Regions from separate parts of the Cetobacterium somerae genome, predicted to be linked through region 1. Evidence: riboswitches for the same ligand, from Rfam matches in the RefSeq annotation. Region 1 holds a riboswitch; the other holds the start of a gene.

Region 1 (8,545 bases):
ATTATAAGACCTACAAAGCCTATCATTCCTGTAAAAGCAACTGAAAACCCCACCATAAAAGTAGATATCATCAATACTTTATATTTAAATTTTTTTATATCTACACCTAAACTATGGGCTTCTTCATCTGAGAGTAATATTATATCTAAGTTATATCTATTTATATAAAAATAAATTAATGAAAATAGTAACGGGAATAAGAGGATTACTATTTTCCTCCAATCTGCTCCTCCTAAATATCCCATAGTCCAGAGAACAACTCTAAAACTATCTTCACCAACAATATACATAACTAAAGAGATTATTGCTCTTAAGAGAGCTGAAATAGCTATTCCTATTATCAAAAGAGTAGATAAATCCAAGCTTCCTCTTTTGCTATTAGAAAGTTTAAAAATCAATAATGATGTAATAAAAGAAAATATCGATCCAAAAATTCCAAAATATATCTCCGAAAGACCTAATAAAAATGCTATGACAGCTCCAAAAGTACCACTAGCTGATATTCCAATTATATATGGATCTGCCATAGGATTTCTAAAAAGTGTTTGAGTTATAGCTCCGCTACTTCCTAATAACATTCCAATTATTATTGCCATAAATGCTCTAGGTATTCTTAAATTCCAAATTATTTTATACTCTATCAAATCTTTATTTTCATTTCCCAAAAGTAAATTTAATCCCTTGATAAAATCTATTTCATAGTTCCCTATAAATAGTGAGAAACAAAAAAGAAAAATTAAAATTCCACCTGAAACTATAGCTATACTTTTATTTTTTGAAATCATTATACTTCTCCTTTTACCTTTTATCAAAAAATAAAATCCCCCAAATTTATTCGGGGGATTTTTTATTTTATTAAAATTTTAAATACGTCAATGGATTCTCTATTTTTCCATTTTTTCTTATTTCAAAATGTAAGTGAGGACCACTTACTCTTCCTGTTGCTCCACTTAAAGCTATATGTTGATTTTGAGATATTTTTTGACCTTTCTTAACATCTATTTGACTAAGGTGAGCATATCTCGTTTCATAACCATCTGAATGCTTTATTATAATAAGTTTTCCATATCCACTGGCTCTTCCAGCAAAAGTAACAACACCCTCTTTTGCAGAAACAACCCTTGTACCAGTTTTAGCTCTTAAATCTACACCTGCATGATTTAAAACTTTTTTTAGTACTGGATGTTTTCTTGAACCAAAGCTACTTGTTAAACTCATAGCTACTAAAGGATTTGAAAAAGTACCTAAATTTGTTTTCTTAACATATTCTTGTTTAAAACTACTTAAATATCTTGAAACTTTAGGTTCTCTTAAAAAGATTTTGGCTCCAACTAAAAGTCTATCAATTTCATTATCTTCTTTTATTGTTTTAACATCCACTTCAAATCTCTTTGACAACCCTTCAAAAGTATCTCCCTTTTTGATTGAGTAGAATATTCCAGGCTCTGTTGGAATATTTATTTTCTTCCCTATTTGAAGAACTCTTAAGTTTTTATCAATATTATTTGCATAGATATAATCAGTTTTTATTTTATATTCTTTAGATAAATCTGAAATAGTATCTCCTTTTTTAATTACATATTCCATATTTTCTAATACAATTTTTTCTTCTAAGTCAATTGTGCTATCAAGATCTGCTAACTCTTGTCCCTCTTGATCATCCCATTCTTTAGCAATTTTGTTTTCTAATTCTAAATCTTCTAATGTGGATTCTTCTATTGTAGTTTGTGCTAACTTTTCATCTACAACTTCAGTTGAATCTTCTTTATTAAAAGTGATTTCTTTCTCTATACTATTCTCAACAATCTCAGTTTTTTCTATCGCTACTGTTTCTGTTTTAATAATTTGCTCATTTTTTACTAACTCTTTATTTTCAGTTATTTCTTTATTTTTAGCCTCGTTATTTTTTAATGTAAACTCTCTATAAAAAATTGATGTTACTAAAAAGACTAAAATACCTATGACCAATTTTTTCCCTTTTTTCATAACCCACCATTCTTTTCTTTATTTTTAGTATTTTTATAAATTTTTATAAATTTTACCATATTTTTATCTTTTTAGTCTAGCTTTTATTTTTTTTGTATTTTTTCTGAATATAACTAGTTTTTTTCATAAAAAATCTATAAAAAAATGACTATTGGTTTGTTATTTAAAGGATGTTTTATCACTTCTACCTCTATTTGGAATATCTCCTTTATTTTTTCTGATACAATTACCTCTTCTGGTGTCCCTTCGTATTTTATTTCACCATTTTTTATGGCAAAAATATAATCACAATAACGACTTGCTATATTTATATCGTGAATTACTGCAACTACAGTTTTATCAAGACTTTTTACTAAATCCATAATCTGGTATTGATATCTTACATCTAAGTGATTTGTTGGTTCATCTAATAATAGCACTTGACTCTCTTGTGCTATAGATCTAGCTATTAAAACTCTCTGCATCTCCCCTCCAGAAAGTGTTAAGAAACTAGAATCTTTTAAATGTTTCATTCCAACTTTTTCTAAAGCTTCATCAATATCTTGTTCGTAATTTTTTTTTGAAAATAAAGAGCTTTTATTGTACTTTCCCATTTCAACTATTTCTTTAACTGTAAAATCAAAAATAATTTTTTGATTTTGACTTAGAACAGAGATTTTTTTAGATAACTCTTTTACAGAATAATCATTTAATTCTATTCCATCTATATAAATACTATTCTTTTTAGGAGTATAGTTTCTATAAATATTTTTTAAAAGTGTACTCTTACCACAACCATTTTCACCAATTATTCCAATGAATTTCTTTTCTTCTATATTCAATTTTATATTTTTTAAAATATCTCTTGTTTCTATTTTAAAATCTAAATCATCTATTTTTATCACAATTATCCTCCAAAATTATAACTATTTTTTCTTAACATACTCATAAAAAATGGAGCACCTAACATAGATGTTACAACTCCTATTGGAATCTCTTGCGTTTTAAATATCATCCTTGTTAAAGTATCTGTTCCTAATAAAAATAAAGCACCTAAAAGTATTGCGCAAGGAATCAATCTTTTATGATTGCTTCCAACTAATCCTCTGCATATATGAGGAATTACTAATCCTACAAAACCAATTACTCCTGTTGCAGAAACTATAAATCCAGTTAAAAAAGTAGATATAATCACGATAAAAAATCTTAATTTTTTTATATCTACACCTAAAGTTTCAGCTAACTCATCTCCTGCAATTAAAATATTTAACTCTCTATATTTAAATATAACTAGGATTATTGATATTAGTAAAACTAAAAATAATGTCATTAATCCTTCCCATCTAGCTCCAGCTAAACTACCAGAAATCCAAAACATAGCTCCTCTTAATTGAGATTCATTTTTAGCAGTTGTTACTAAAAATGTTGTAACTCCTGAAAATAAAGAGGATACCGCTACACCAATTAAAACAAGTTTTGTACTTGAATACCCTCCATTCCCAGCTAAGTAAAAAACTAGAAAAGCTGTAAAAGTTCCAAAAACAAAAGCACCAACACCTGGAGAAAATGAAATTCCTAAAAGACTTCCTAATACTATTGAGATAACTGCACCTGTACTAGCCCCTGAAGATATACCTAAAATATATGGACTAGCTAACGAGTTTTTAGTTAATGCCTGCATTAAAATTCCAACTAAAGATAGACCTGCTCCTCCTAATAAAGCCAAAATAACTCTAGGAACCCTTAAATTCCAAACAATCATTTCTGTTGATTTCTTCCATTCAATAGAAAAAATATCTTTATTAGATAGTTTATTTACCAATATTTTCCAAACATGGATTGACGATAAAGAAACACTACCTATTGTAACTGCTATCGTTCCTAAAACTATAATTAAAATAAGAGATATTATAATTATATTTCTATCTTTTACTTTCACTTTTTTTCCTCTCTTAATCCATTTGAAATTATTTCAATACCTTTACTTACCTTTATTCCCGGAGATATATAACTCAATGGAATTCTTATAAATTTATTTTTTTTTACAGCCTCTAACTGAGATATTGGAGAATTGTTTTTTAAATACTTTATTTTATTTTCATAACTTACGCTTCCATAGTCTATAACTATAATAGCTTCTGGATTTTCATCTAATACTTTTTCCCATGTTCCAATACCAAAAGAGAAATTTGTATCTTTAAAAATATTTTCTCCACCTGCTATTTCAATCATAGTATTTCCAATTCCATTACCTCCAACTACAAAGGGAGCTGATTCTTGACTATCATATGCAAAAACTTTTATATTATTTTTATTTTTATTTTTCTCTTTAACTTTATTAATATCCTCTTTCATATTTTTTACAACATTTTTAGCATTATCTTTTAGATTAAAAATATCTCCAAACATTAATATATCACTATATATATCTTCAATTTTAGAGCTATCTTGAGATTTTGTAAAAACTACTTCTATTCCATTTTCTTTTAGTTCTTCTACTGTACCTAAGTTTTTAGGTGTTGCTATTGATTTCCATCCTGTTAGAAAATTAGGATTTAAAGAATAAAATTGCTCTTTAGTTGGAGCTCCCTTTGATAAAACTGGTATTTTATTATACTTTTCTCTCAATTCAGGTAGTATTTCATCATCTAAATAAGCTGTTCCTAAAATTTGATTTTCTGCACCTATAGCTAATAACATTTCTGTTGTAAACTGTGATGTTGAAACTGCTCTTACATTCTCTTTAGAAAAATTTAAAGTAGTTATCAGTAAAAATAGTAACAATATTTTTTTCATAATTTCTCCTTTTAATAAAAAGCGGAAGAGTTAAACTCTTCCAATTAATGAGAAGCTTTTCTTCCTTTAGCATACTCAGCTTTTTTCACTAATATATCCTCTGGTTGAGAATTTTCTAGTTTTTTAGCTCTTTCTATAAAAATATTCTGAATAGATTCAATTTCACCTAATCCTTTTAAATTTACCTCTACTTCAAAACCATTCTCTTCTAATGCTTCTTTCCAATCTTCAGCTATATCATTTTTAGCATGGTCTCCAGCTACAAACATAAGTGGCATTAGAGTTACTTTTCTTTTATTATCTCTTTTTAACTCTCTTACTACATTATCTAGCCCTGGATATCCTTCTACTGTTCCAATGTATATAGGTTTTTCTAAGTCTTTTGTAACATAAGCTAACATTGGATAAGCTGACAATGCAGGATGCTCTGTACCATGCCCTATCATCACAACTCCTTCATCCTCTTTTAAAACTCCAACTTCTTTTTCTATTACTTCAATTAACTTAAAATAATCATCTACTTCTGTTAATAATGGAGTTCCAACTCTTATATCTTCAAATTTATCAGAAAACATATCCACTTCTCTTTTTAAAGCTTCCATTTCAGTTCCATTTATTATATATGTTGGTTGAATAATTACATGTTGATATCCTTGCTCTACTAGTTTTTCTAAAATTTGAGTGGTATTTAAATTTTCAATACCTCTTTTTGAAAGTATTCTATTTATAATTCTTGATGTATAAACCTGAAAAAAATCTAATTTATCAAACTCATTTTTTAATTTTTTATTTATTATATCTATTGTTTTTTCTCTCGTGTCTTCATGTGTCGTTCCAAAATGTGCTGCTACAATCGCGCCCTTTTCCATAGTTTTGTAAAAGTTCATCATTAATCTCCCTGTATTATTTTTCTTTATTTTTATTTTAAATTAAAATTTCTCACCAATAAAAAAAACCTCCCTTTTGAAAATACTAAAAGAGAAGTGTAAAAATCTTTACCTTCTCTGTCCTCGCAGAATTCTAAATAATGGCAGGTCTCCTGACTTAGATTCATCCTACTCACAGCCCTTCCCAAGGTTTATATCCTCAGTGGTATTACTGTTTTCATCCTCTATACAGTGGCGGGACCGTTTGAGATTTTCACCCAATTCCCTTTTAATCAAATTGAACCATTACATTTTTTATCTAACTAATATTAACACTTTATAGTACAAATTTCAATCAAATTATCTAAAATTTATAACATTATCATCTATTATTTATATTATTTATATCTAGAACTATTGACTTTTAGTCATAAAAAAAGTTACTATTAATTTAGAAATAAATGTATATTAAGGAGAAATTTTTATGAAAAAAACATCTTTTGGAACTCTTATTTACTATTTAAAAAAGGAAAATAAACTCCTTCTTCTATTTTTAGGTGTGAGATTAGCTATGACTGCTATTGATGTTTACTCACCACTTTTAATTAAAAATTTAATAGATGATGCTCTTCCTTCTAAAAATATTGATTTACTACTAAAATTTTCAATTGTATTAATTATTCTTTATATTTTACGTCTATTTTTTGCTGTTAATTCTCAAGCAAATGGAAAATTAATGGGAAGTAAAATAAAACAAAGTATGAGAAATGACCTATTAAAAAAACTTTTAAACCAACCTAGTGAGTTTTTTAAAAAAAATCAAAGTGGTGATTTAATTTCTAGAGTTATTAATGATTTAGATAGTGTTTCTACTCTTTGTCATAGAGGATTAGAAGATTTTATATTTTCAGTTATAACTATTATTGCTTCTATCTTTATAATGATAGATTTTGATTTAAAACTTTCACTAATTACTTTATTTCCTTTACCACTAACATTGATATTTGTTTATAAGGAAAATAAAAAAATGAAAGCTGGTCATAGAAGTGTTCGAAAAAATTCAGGTTTATTATCTGCTAATCTTCATGATATTTTGAGAACTATCTCTTTTTTAAAAGATAACTATTTAGAAGATTATGCTCAAAAAAGATTTCTTGAAAAAAATGATACTCTTTTAGAAAGTGAAAAGAAGAATATGATTCCATCAAGTTTAATTGTTTCAGGAGTAACTTTTTACTCCAATATAACTCAACTTATAATTATTCTTGCTGGAGGTTATTTATATATAAAAGATGGTGTTACAATGGGAATTATCTTATCTTTTTTACTTCTAGTTGATCGTTTTAGACTTAGAATTATGAGAATGGTTGGACTTGTTGATATCTATCAAAAAGGAATCTCCGGAGTTAATAGATTTACTGAAATTATAAATCTTGACAGTAGAATGGATGGAGATATACCACTAACAGAACCTATCACTTCAATTGAATTTAAAAATATAGGCTTTTCTTATGATGAGAAATCTATTTTACAAAATTTTAATTTAAAAATAGAAAAAGGAGAAAAAATAGCTCTAGTTGGAGAAAGTGGAATTGGTAAAAGTACTACTGCTTCTCTTTTAAAAAGAGCTTTACTTCCTACAAATGGAGAGATTTTAATTAATAATATTCCATTAAATAAAATAACTTTTAAAACATATTTAGAACGACTTGGAATCGTAGACCAAAGTGATTATATTATAAATGGAAGTTTAATTGATAATATTACTCTTGTAAAAGAAAATTGTACTGAAGAGGAATTAAACTTTGCAATTGAAAAATCATATGTTTATGAAATTTTTGACAAATTTCCTCAGGAGGAAAATACTATAATTGGTGAAGGTGGAGTACATGTAAGCTCTGGGCAAAGACAAAAAATTGCTATGGCTAGATTATTCTTAAAAAACCCTGATTTGATTCTTTTAGATGAAGCAACTAATGCCTTAGATATTATCAATGAAAAATCTATTTTAAAAAATATAAAAGAGGAGTATAGTGATAGAATTGTTATTGCAATAACTCATAGACTTAGTATCCTTGAAGATTTTGATAAAATCTATGTCTTAGGAGATGATAATATTGTTGAATCTGGTTCATTTAAAGAACTTTTAAAATTAGAAGGTAAATTCTATAGGTTATATCATGGAATTAGATAAAGTAAAAGCCACCTTCAAGGTGGCTTTTTTTATTATTACTCAATTTCAGAAGAGTTTGCTTCATTTCCTGCTTCTGGATTTTGATAAACTTCATGATTTAAGTTTCCTAAACTCTTATCAACCATTAATGCATTTGTAACTGATCCAATTACGTTTAACATTGTTCTTGGCATATCGATAATAGGATCGATTGCTAAGATTGGGTTAATTAGAGGGAACATAGCTGCTAATCCAGTTCCTGATAAAGCAACTGAAGCTGCCATTGTTGCTGTTCCTGGAATTCCTGCAATTCCTAATGAACTAATTGCCACAACAATTATAGACATTACTATTAATGTTGCATCAATTGGATGTCCACTCATATTTGTAACAAATACAATTGTTAATGCTGGGAATATTCCTGCACAACCTTGCATTCCTGCTGTTGTACCAAAACTTGCAACAAAACTTGCTGTTGATTCGCTAACACCTAGTTTATTAGTTAATGTTGAAATTGTTACTGGTAAACATCCAACACTTGATCTAGATGTAAATGCTAAAATCATTAAAGAGATACTTTTCTTTACATATGTAAATGGATTTAATCCAAAGAATGATACTGCTATCATCTGTATTACAAACATAACTGCTGTTGCTAAGTATAAAACTGCTATGAATTTTCCTACTTCTGCTATTGCTCCAATACCTTTTTGTGCAATTGTGTTTGCTAATAATGGTACTACTG
Region 2 (8,545 bases), 500 kb from region 1:
TTTTTCTCTAAATTTTTAGATATAGCCTTTAATTGCTGAGTTTTTTGTAAGATTTCTCTTGATATGTTAAGAGATAAATCATCTGTATCAACTAATCCTTTTATAAAATTAAAATATTGAGGAATTAGTTCTTCACATTTGTCCATTATAAAAACATTTTTAGTGTATAGCTGAAGTCCTCTCTTGTATTCTCTTGTATAAAGATCATATGGAGGAACTTGTGGTATAAACAAAATAGCATTATACTCTAAATTTCCTTGAACATTAAAGTTAAAATGGAAAAGAGGATCTTGCCAATCGTGATAAGTAGATTTATAAAATTCATTATAATCTTCATCTTTTAATTCATCTTTAGGTGTTTTCCAAATAGGTTTAGTTGAATTAATTCTTTCATCTTTTAGCATTATTGGATATTTAACATAATCAGAATATTTTTTTATAAGGCCTTTGATTTTATATTCATTTAAAAATTCTTTATCTTCATCATTGTCTTTTAAATATAAAGTAATTGAAGTTCCTCTTTCTGTTTTATCAATCTCTTCAATTTCATAACTTCCTTCACCTGTAGATGTCCATCTAACTCCCTTATCAGAATATGGTGATTTAGTTTCTAAAATGATCTTATCAGCAACCATAAATGCAGAGTAAAAACCAACTCCAAATTGCCCGATTATATTTAAATCATTATTTTTCTTAGCTTCTTCTAGTGAAGATAAAAATGCTTTTGATCCAGATTTAGCAATAGTACCGATATTTTCTACAACTTCTTCAAAAGTCATACCTATTCCATGATCAGTAATAGTTAGAGTTCTTAATTCTTCGTTAGGAGTAATAGTTATACAAAGTTCTTCAGAAGAATCTAAGATATGAGTATCTGTAAGAGCCTTGAATTTTAATTTATCAGTGGCATCACTAGCATTTGAGATAAGTTCCCTTAAAAAAATTTCCTTATGAGTGTAAATAGAGTGTACCATAAGGTTTAAAAGTTCTTTAGTTTCAGCTTGAAATACTTTTGTTTCTTTTTTCATTGTATCCTCCTTAAAAATAGCACTCCACATATAAAGTGGCTAATAAAATATATATCATAAATTTAGAAAAAATGTCAAGAGTTTATAAAGAAAAACTTGTATTTTATAGTTGTTTAGTATATAATCTTTATGTAATTAGTAAAGAATATAAAAAGGTTGGTAAATGAATGATTTTTCAAAGAACAGAGTTGTTGATAGGTACAGAAAACTTAGATAAGCTAAACAGTTCCCATGTACTTGTATTTGGAGTGGGAGGAGTAGGTGGATTTGTAGTAGAAGCTTTAGTTAGAGCTGGTGTTGGTGAGTTAACAGTTGTTGATTTTGACACAGTTGATATAACAAATCTTAATAGACAAATAATTGCTACTCAAGATACTGTTGGTAGAGATAAGGTTGAGATTATAAAAGAAAGAGCTTTATCAATAAATCCAAATATAAAGATAAATGCCTATAAAGAAAAATTTTTTAAAGATAAAAGAGAAATATTCTTTTCAGAAAATAAAAAATATACTTATATTGTTGATGCGATAGATATAGTTACAGCAAAATTAGATTTAATAACTATAGCAAAGGAATTAAAAATTCCAATTATATCCTCAATGGGAACAGGAAATAAAATAAATCCAACAATGCTAGAGGTTGCAGATATATCAAAAACATCTGTTTGCCCATTAGCAAAAGTTATGAGAGTAGAGTTAAAAAAGAGAAGAATTCAAAAGGTAAAGGTATTATTTTCAAAAGAACTACCAATGAAACCGAAGAATCTAGAGAATAATAGAGAGAAGCAAAATAACGTAGGAAGTATATCTTTTGTACCATCTGTAGCAGGTCTTATAATTGCAAGTGAGGTTATAAAAGATATAACTGGTCTGAAAAATTTAGGAGGAAATTAATTATGAAAAAAATAGGGATTTTTTATGGAACAACATCAGGAATAACAGCTGGAATAGTTGATGAAATAGAGTTTTACTTAAGAGGAGAGGAATACGAAGTTTTTGATGTAGCAAATGGAATTAATGAGATGGAGAATATTGAAAATCTAATTTTAGTTTCACCAACGTATGGAGTTGGAGAGTTACAAAAAGATTGGGAAAATGTATATGACAAATTAAAGGATTTAGATTTTACTAATAAAGTAGTAGGAATAGTAGGTGTAGGAAATCAATTTGCATTTGGTGAGTCGTACGTTGGAGCAATGAGAAAATTATATGATGCAGTTATAGCTAAAGGTGCTAAGGTAATAGGATTTACTTCAACAGAAGGATATAGCTATGAAGAAACTGAATCAGTTGTAGACGATAAATTTATTGGTCTTGCTTTAGATGAAAGTAATCAAGATAATGAAACACCGGATAGAATTAAAGCTTGGATAGAAGAGATTAAACCTCTATTTAATTAAGGAAAAGTTATGAAGAAATATCAAACATTAAATCAAATTGAAGTAAAAGAATTACTAGTACAGAAGAATACGGTACTTTTAGATGTACGAACAGAAGATGAATACTGGGAAGTATCGGTAAAAGATAGTTTAAATATTCCACTTCATGAATTAGAAGAAAGAGTTGTTGAACTGGATAAGAATAAGACATATATAACTTTTTGTAGAAGTGGAGTTCGTTCTAAAACAGCAGCTTTAATTTTATTAGAAGAGGGATTCACAAAAGTTTTTAATTCTCAAGAGGGAATATTAACTTGGAAATAAAATTTGACAAAATTATTTTCATATGTTACTATAATGAAAATAAAAAATTAAAGGAGAGTTCTAATGAGAAAAGATCAAGTTATTTCAAATAATGTAAATAGACAACCCATCCCCCCTAGATAGGGATTTGTGTTTTAAGCATTAGTTTATGTTTAGATACAGATCCATTTTGTGTTACGATTTTGGATCTGTATCTAAGGGGAAATAACTTTTAATAAAAGATTATTTTTTAATAGGATTCTTTTGTTGAGGGTCACTTAGGTACAAAACTGTACTTGAGTGACCCTCTTTTATTTTTATTAAAAATTTGGGAGGAGTATAAAATGATAGGAGTAGAAACGTTTATTACATTTGGAGCATATTTATTATTTTTAATAGGAGTAGGAGTTTATTTTTATGGAAAAACCTCCAGTTCTGAGGACTATTTAATAGGTGGAAGAGGAGTAGGGAGTTGGGTAACTGCGCTATCAGCACAAGCTAGTGATATGAGTGGATGGTTATTAATGGGATTACCAGGAGCAGTATATCTTTCAGGATTTGGACAAATTTGGGTTGTAATAGGTTTAACAGCGGGAACATATTTAAATTGGAAATTTATAGCACCAAAACTTAGAGTTGAAACTGAAATAGAAGACACCTTAACTTTACCAACATTTTTAGAAAAGAAATTAAAAGATGATAAAGGAACAATAAGAAAGGTTCTAGCTTTAGGAACACTATTTTTCTTTACAATTTATTCATCATCTGGTTTGGTTGCAGCAGGAAAATTATTTGAATCAATACTTGGAATAGATTATAAAGTTGCCGTAGTAATAGGTGCAGTAACAATAGTTGTGTATACGTTTATGGGAGGGTATTTAGCTTCTTGTTGGACAGATTTTTTTCAAGGTGGGTTGATGTTTTTAGCTATAATAGCTGTTCCATTAGCAGCATATTATAAAATTGGAGATATTGAGACAGTTAGACAAGGAATTGAATTAAAAGGTATTTCATTAGATATATTTAAACAAAATGGAGAAAGTATAGGAATATTAGGAATATTATCTTCTTTAGCTTGGGGTCTAGGATATTTTGGACAACCTCATATTTTAGTTAGATTTATGAGTATAAGTGATGTAAAAGAATTAAAAAAATCTAGAAGAATAGCTATGATATGGGTAATTATCTCTTTAATTGGAGCAATAGCAATTGGACTTTTAGGAATACCACTTTTTAAAAATGTTGCAGAGTTAGGAGGAGATGCAGAAAAAATATTTATCTATATGATAAAAGAGTTGTTTAATCCTTGGGTAGCAGGAATTTTATTAGCTGCAATATTATCAGCAATAATGTCAACGATAGATTCGCAATTATTAGTTTCATCAACTACTTTAACAGAAGATTTTTATAAATATATGAAAAAAGATGTTTCTGATAAAGAGATTATGTGGGTTGGAAGATTGTGTGTTGTTGTAATAGCTTTACTAGCCTTAGTATTTGCATTAAATCAAAATGCTAAAGTACTATCATTGGTAGCTTATGCCTGGGGAGGTTTTGGGACAATATTTGGACCAGCAATAATATCAGTACTTTATTTTAAAAATGTAAATAGTAAAAGTGTTTTATCAGGAATTTTAGTTGGAATGTTTGTATTTTTAATGTGGAAAGTTTTAGGATTAGATAGTTATATGTATGAGTTATTACCAGGATTTTTCAGTAATTTAATAACAGTTTACATAGTGGAGAAAGTAGTTTTTAAAAATGTAGTTGAAGCTTAAAAAAAGGTGCAAAGTTATTTTGCACCTTTTTCTAAATTAAGTAAATGGGATTTTATAGATAATCCATAGGCATATCCAGTAAGTTTACCATTAGAACCAATTACTCTATGGCAAGGAATAACTATAGGAATGGGATTTTTATTGTTTGCTAATCCAACAGCTCTACATGCCTTGGGATTGCCAATAGCAATTGCAATATCCTTATAAGTTTTAACTTCTCCATAAGGAATATTAAGTAATGCTTTCCAAACAGATTTTTGAAACTCTGTTCCAATAGGATTTATTTTAAATGTAAATTTTTTTCTCTTGCCTTTTAGAAATTCATCAATCTCTTTAAAGGACTCTTCTAAAAGTTTTGTAAGTTTAAAAGTTCTGTTTGAAGTAGGTTTGTTAAGGTCAATTTTAACAATTTCATTATTTAATTCTTCAATTTTAAGTAAGCCAAATGGAGTGTCAAAAATATAAAAATAACCTGGGATAATATTTTTCATAAACTCTCCTTAAAAAATTTTATCTAAATTGTACTTAAAAAATATAAATAAATCAAGGTTAATTTAAAATATATTTTGTTCGCTTATTGTTTAAAACTTTTAAAAATGAAGTGATTATAGTATAATAAGATGTTATGGTTTTTATAAATTAAAAGGGAATTAAGTGAAAAGCTTAAACGGTCACGCCACTGTAAAATGGACAAAAATAGATAAGCCACTGGGAAACTGGGAAGGACTATTGGAGGAGGAAGTTGAGTCAGGATACCTGCCATAAAAATAAACTGCGAGTGACAGAATGGGAGGATTAAATTAAATGAAAAAAAGATTTTATATTGCAGGATTAATTCTTGTATCTAGTTTAGCAACGGGACAAGACAAAGTTGTGAAGTTAGAAGAAAGTGTTATAACAAGTGAAAATACAGAGACAACAATAGCAGATATACCAAAAAATATAACTGTATTGACAGGAGAAGAGATAACACAAAGGGGAGCAAAAACAGTAGCAGAAGCTTTAAAATTAGTATCAAGTGTTATTGTAAAAGAGATGGGTGGAGCTGATGCAGCTTTTGATATAAGAGGTCAAGGGCCTACAGCAAAATCAAATGTTATAGTATTAGTTGATGGAGCACCAATTAACTCAATTGATTTATCAGGGTATCAGACAAGTAACATTCCAGTAGATAATATTGAAAGAATTGAAGTAATACCTTCTGGAGGCTCAGTTTTATACGGAGATGGAGCAGTTGGAGGGACAATAAATATAGTAACAAAAGCACCTGAAAATAAAAAAAATTATGGAAGTTTAAATAGTGAGATAGGATCTTATGGATTAAAAAAACAACAAATTACATATGGAACTAAAATAGGAGAAAAGCTTTTAGTTGAAGTAGATTATTTAAAAAGAGAAAAAGATGGTTATAGAGATTATTCTAAAGATAATTTAGAAAGTTTTGGATTTAGAAGTAGATATAAACTTAATGATGGAGAGTTAAAATTTAAATATAATTATTCTAAAAATGAATTTAAAGCTCCTGGATGGTTATTTGGAAGTGAAGTTAGTGATGATAGAACGCAGTCGAATTCAAAAAGATGGAGGGTTGATGGGAAAACCGAGAAGAATAATTTTATGGGAGACTATTTGTATAATATAAACTCCGATTTAGAATTTAAATTGTTAGGAAGATATGCTCATGAGAATTACTCTTCAAACGGAAGTAATTATAAAACAGAGATAAAATATTTAAAACCCCAATTAAGATACTCATATTTAAATGAGAATTATATTGTATTTGGTGGAGATGTTTATGCTGGTGAAACAAAGAGTTACTCTTCGTATGGAGATTCTAAAGCAGAAAAAAATTCTTTAGGTGGATTTATAGTAAATAGTTATACAATTGACAATTTTAGATTTACTCAAGGATATAGAAGACAAAATATTGAATATAAAGGAAAAAATAAAAATTTTTCAGAGAAAAAGTTTAAAGAGGACGCTATAGAATTAACAGGAAGTTATTTATATTCAGATTCAGGGTCTACGTATATAAGTTATACAAAAGGATTTAGAGCACCTAATACAGATGAAATAAATGTTTGGGATGGAGAGTTTAATACTCAAAAAACAGAAACTTATGAAATTGGAGCAAAGGATTTTGTAGGTAACACGTATATTTCAACATCAGTATTTTATATAGAAACAGAAAATGAAATTTTCTATGGAGTAAATAAAAACGATGAGGTTAATAAAAATAGAAATTTAGATGGAACAAGTAAGAGAAAAGGTATAGAGTTTTCTATGGAGCATTATTTTGATAAATTGACAATATCAGAATCAATAACTTATATGAAAACAGAGTTTAAAGAGAGAAAAGATATTCCAGGTGTTCCAAATATAAAGGGAGTTCTAAATTTTAATTATAAATTTAATGAAAAACTAAGCTTCAATAATTCTTGGGAGTATTATGGAAAAGCTTATGATAACGATGATGAAGCTAATGAAAGAGAAAAAACAGATAGTTATATATTGAGTGGATTAACTTTTATATATGATTTCAAAGATGGATTAGTTATAAATGCAGGAATTAATAATCTATTTAATGAAAAATATTATGATTATGTAGGATATAAAAAACCAAGTGAGCAAGACCCTACATTTGGAAAGACATATTACCCTGCACCAGAAAGAAATTATTATATTGGATTTAAATATAGTTTTTAATAAAAAATGCTCTTTTCAAGATATGAGAAGAGCATTTTTTACATATGTGTTATAATTGAAATATATTTTTATAGAAGAGGTGGGCGAGTGTTAAAAAAGATATTTATGTTAAATATAGTTGTATTTTCAATAGGATATTCAAGAATATTAGTAGATGGAATTGGTCGTAAAGTTGAAATTCCTGAAAAAGTAGAAAGAATAATTTCAACAGTTCCATCAAATACAGAGATAATAGTAGATATGGGATTAGTTAATATTTTAGCTGGAGTAGATATATATTCTGAAAAAATATCTAAAGAATTAGAAGGCAAAGGAATTTTAAATACAGATAGATTAAATGAAGAAAAAATAATGGAATTGATGCCGGATTTAGTTATAACATCCCAACATAATCTCTCTAAAGGAAAAGAGAGTTTAAATATTTTTGATGAGGTTGGAATTCCAGTTTATGTAATGAAAACCCCAAATTCATTAGAAGAAGTTAAAAATTCTATAGATGAAATTGGAAATCTTTTAAATGAGAAAAAAAAGAGTGATAATTTAAAAGATAGTTATGTTCAAGAGTTAGAAAAATTAAGATTACAAAATAAAAAGCAAAAGCGAGTATATTTTGAAATTTTAAATAATCCTATATATACAACAGGAGGAAAAACATTTTTGAATGATGTTATAAAAAATGCCGGTGGAAAAAATATATTTGAAAATCAAGAGGGATGGATTTCACCAACTTTAGAATCTATTATTGAAGAAAATCCTGAATTTATATTTGTAGGTGAGGATAGAAAAGAGGTTGTAGAGGACATAAAGACTAGACCAGAATGGCAAGAGATTGATGCTGTAAAAACTGGAAAAGTATATTTTATAGACGAAGGGATTAATAGACCATCAACAAGAGTTTTAAAATCTTTAAAACAGATGAAGGAAGTGCTTTCAAATGATAAGTTTTAGTTTTATTCCTAAAAATGGAGAGGAAGAAAAATTTTTAAAAGTATATAAAAAATTAAAAAACGAAGGTATAACAGGTATAGAAACAATAATCGGGGATCATTTACCTTTGGAAAGTTATGGAAAGTATCCTGTAAAAGGAGTACATCTATTATATTATCCTACTTGGTTAGAATTTTGGAGAGAGGATATGGAAAAGGTAAAAGAAGATTTTTATGATGATGAAGGGATATTAAATTATTATCGTTCTTTTAATAAAGAGATTTTGTTAGAAACTTTTAAAAAACAATTTGAAGATGCTAAAAAAATTAAAGCAAAGTATTTAGTTTTTCATGTTTCACACGTAAGACCTAAAGATATATTTACATGTAACTTTGATTATACATCTATAGAGGTATTAGATGAAA

Evidence for each region. A riboswitch is a leader RNA that binds a small molecule or an ion and turns the genes downstream of it on or off. The one in region 1 is predicted to bind cobalamin.
Region 2: another riboswitch for cobalamin. It lies ahead of MKD34_RS02330 (TonB-dependent receptor); the one in region 1 lies ahead of MKD34_RS00075 (sirohydrochlorin cobaltochelatase).

What each region holds. Positions count from the first base shown of each region.
Region 1 is NZ_CP092519.1:14,402-22,946, reverse strand. Features, by position in the region: gene MKD34_RS00100 (FecCD family ABC transporter permease) at 1-785, opposite strand, end outside; gene MKD34_RS00095 (M23 family metallopeptidase) at 856-1,986, opposite strand; gene MKD34_RS00090 (ABC transporter ATP-binding protein) at 2,121-2,870, opposite strand; gene MKD34_RS00085 (FecCD family ABC transporter permease) at 2,873-3,904, opposite strand; gene MKD34_RS00080 (ABC transporter substrate-binding protein) at 3,901-4,761, opposite strand; gene MKD34_RS00075 (sirohydrochlorin cobaltochelatase) at 4,806-5,648, opposite strand; cobalamin riboswitch at 5,774-5,950, opposite strand; gene MKD34_RS00070 (ABC transporter ATP-binding protein) at 6,112-7,821, shown strand; gene MKD34_RS00065 (cation:dicarboxylate symporter family transporter) at 7,857-8,545, opposite strand, start outside.
Region 2 is NZ_CP092519.1:518,057-526,601, forward strand. Features, by position in the region: gene htpG (molecular chaperone HtpG) at 1-1,028, opposite strand, end outside; gene MKD34_RS02305 (tRNA threonylcarbamoyladenosine dehydratase) at 1,196-1,921, shown strand; gene MKD34_RS02310 (flavodoxin) at 1,924-2,427, shown strand; gene MKD34_RS02315 (rhodanese-like domain-containing protein) at 2,437-2,730, shown strand; gene putP (sodium/proline symporter PutP) at 3,054-4,487, shown strand; gene MKD34_RS02325 (methylated-DNA--[protein]-cysteine S-methyltransferase) at 4,502-4,978, opposite strand; cobalamin riboswitch at 5,097-5,265, shown strand; gene MKD34_RS02330 (TonB-dependent receptor) at 5,292-7,193, shown strand; gene MKD34_RS02335 (ABC transporter substrate-binding protein) at 7,281-8,141, shown strand; gene MKD34_RS02340 (apurinic/apyrimidinic endonuclease family protein) at 8,128-8,545, shown strand, end outside.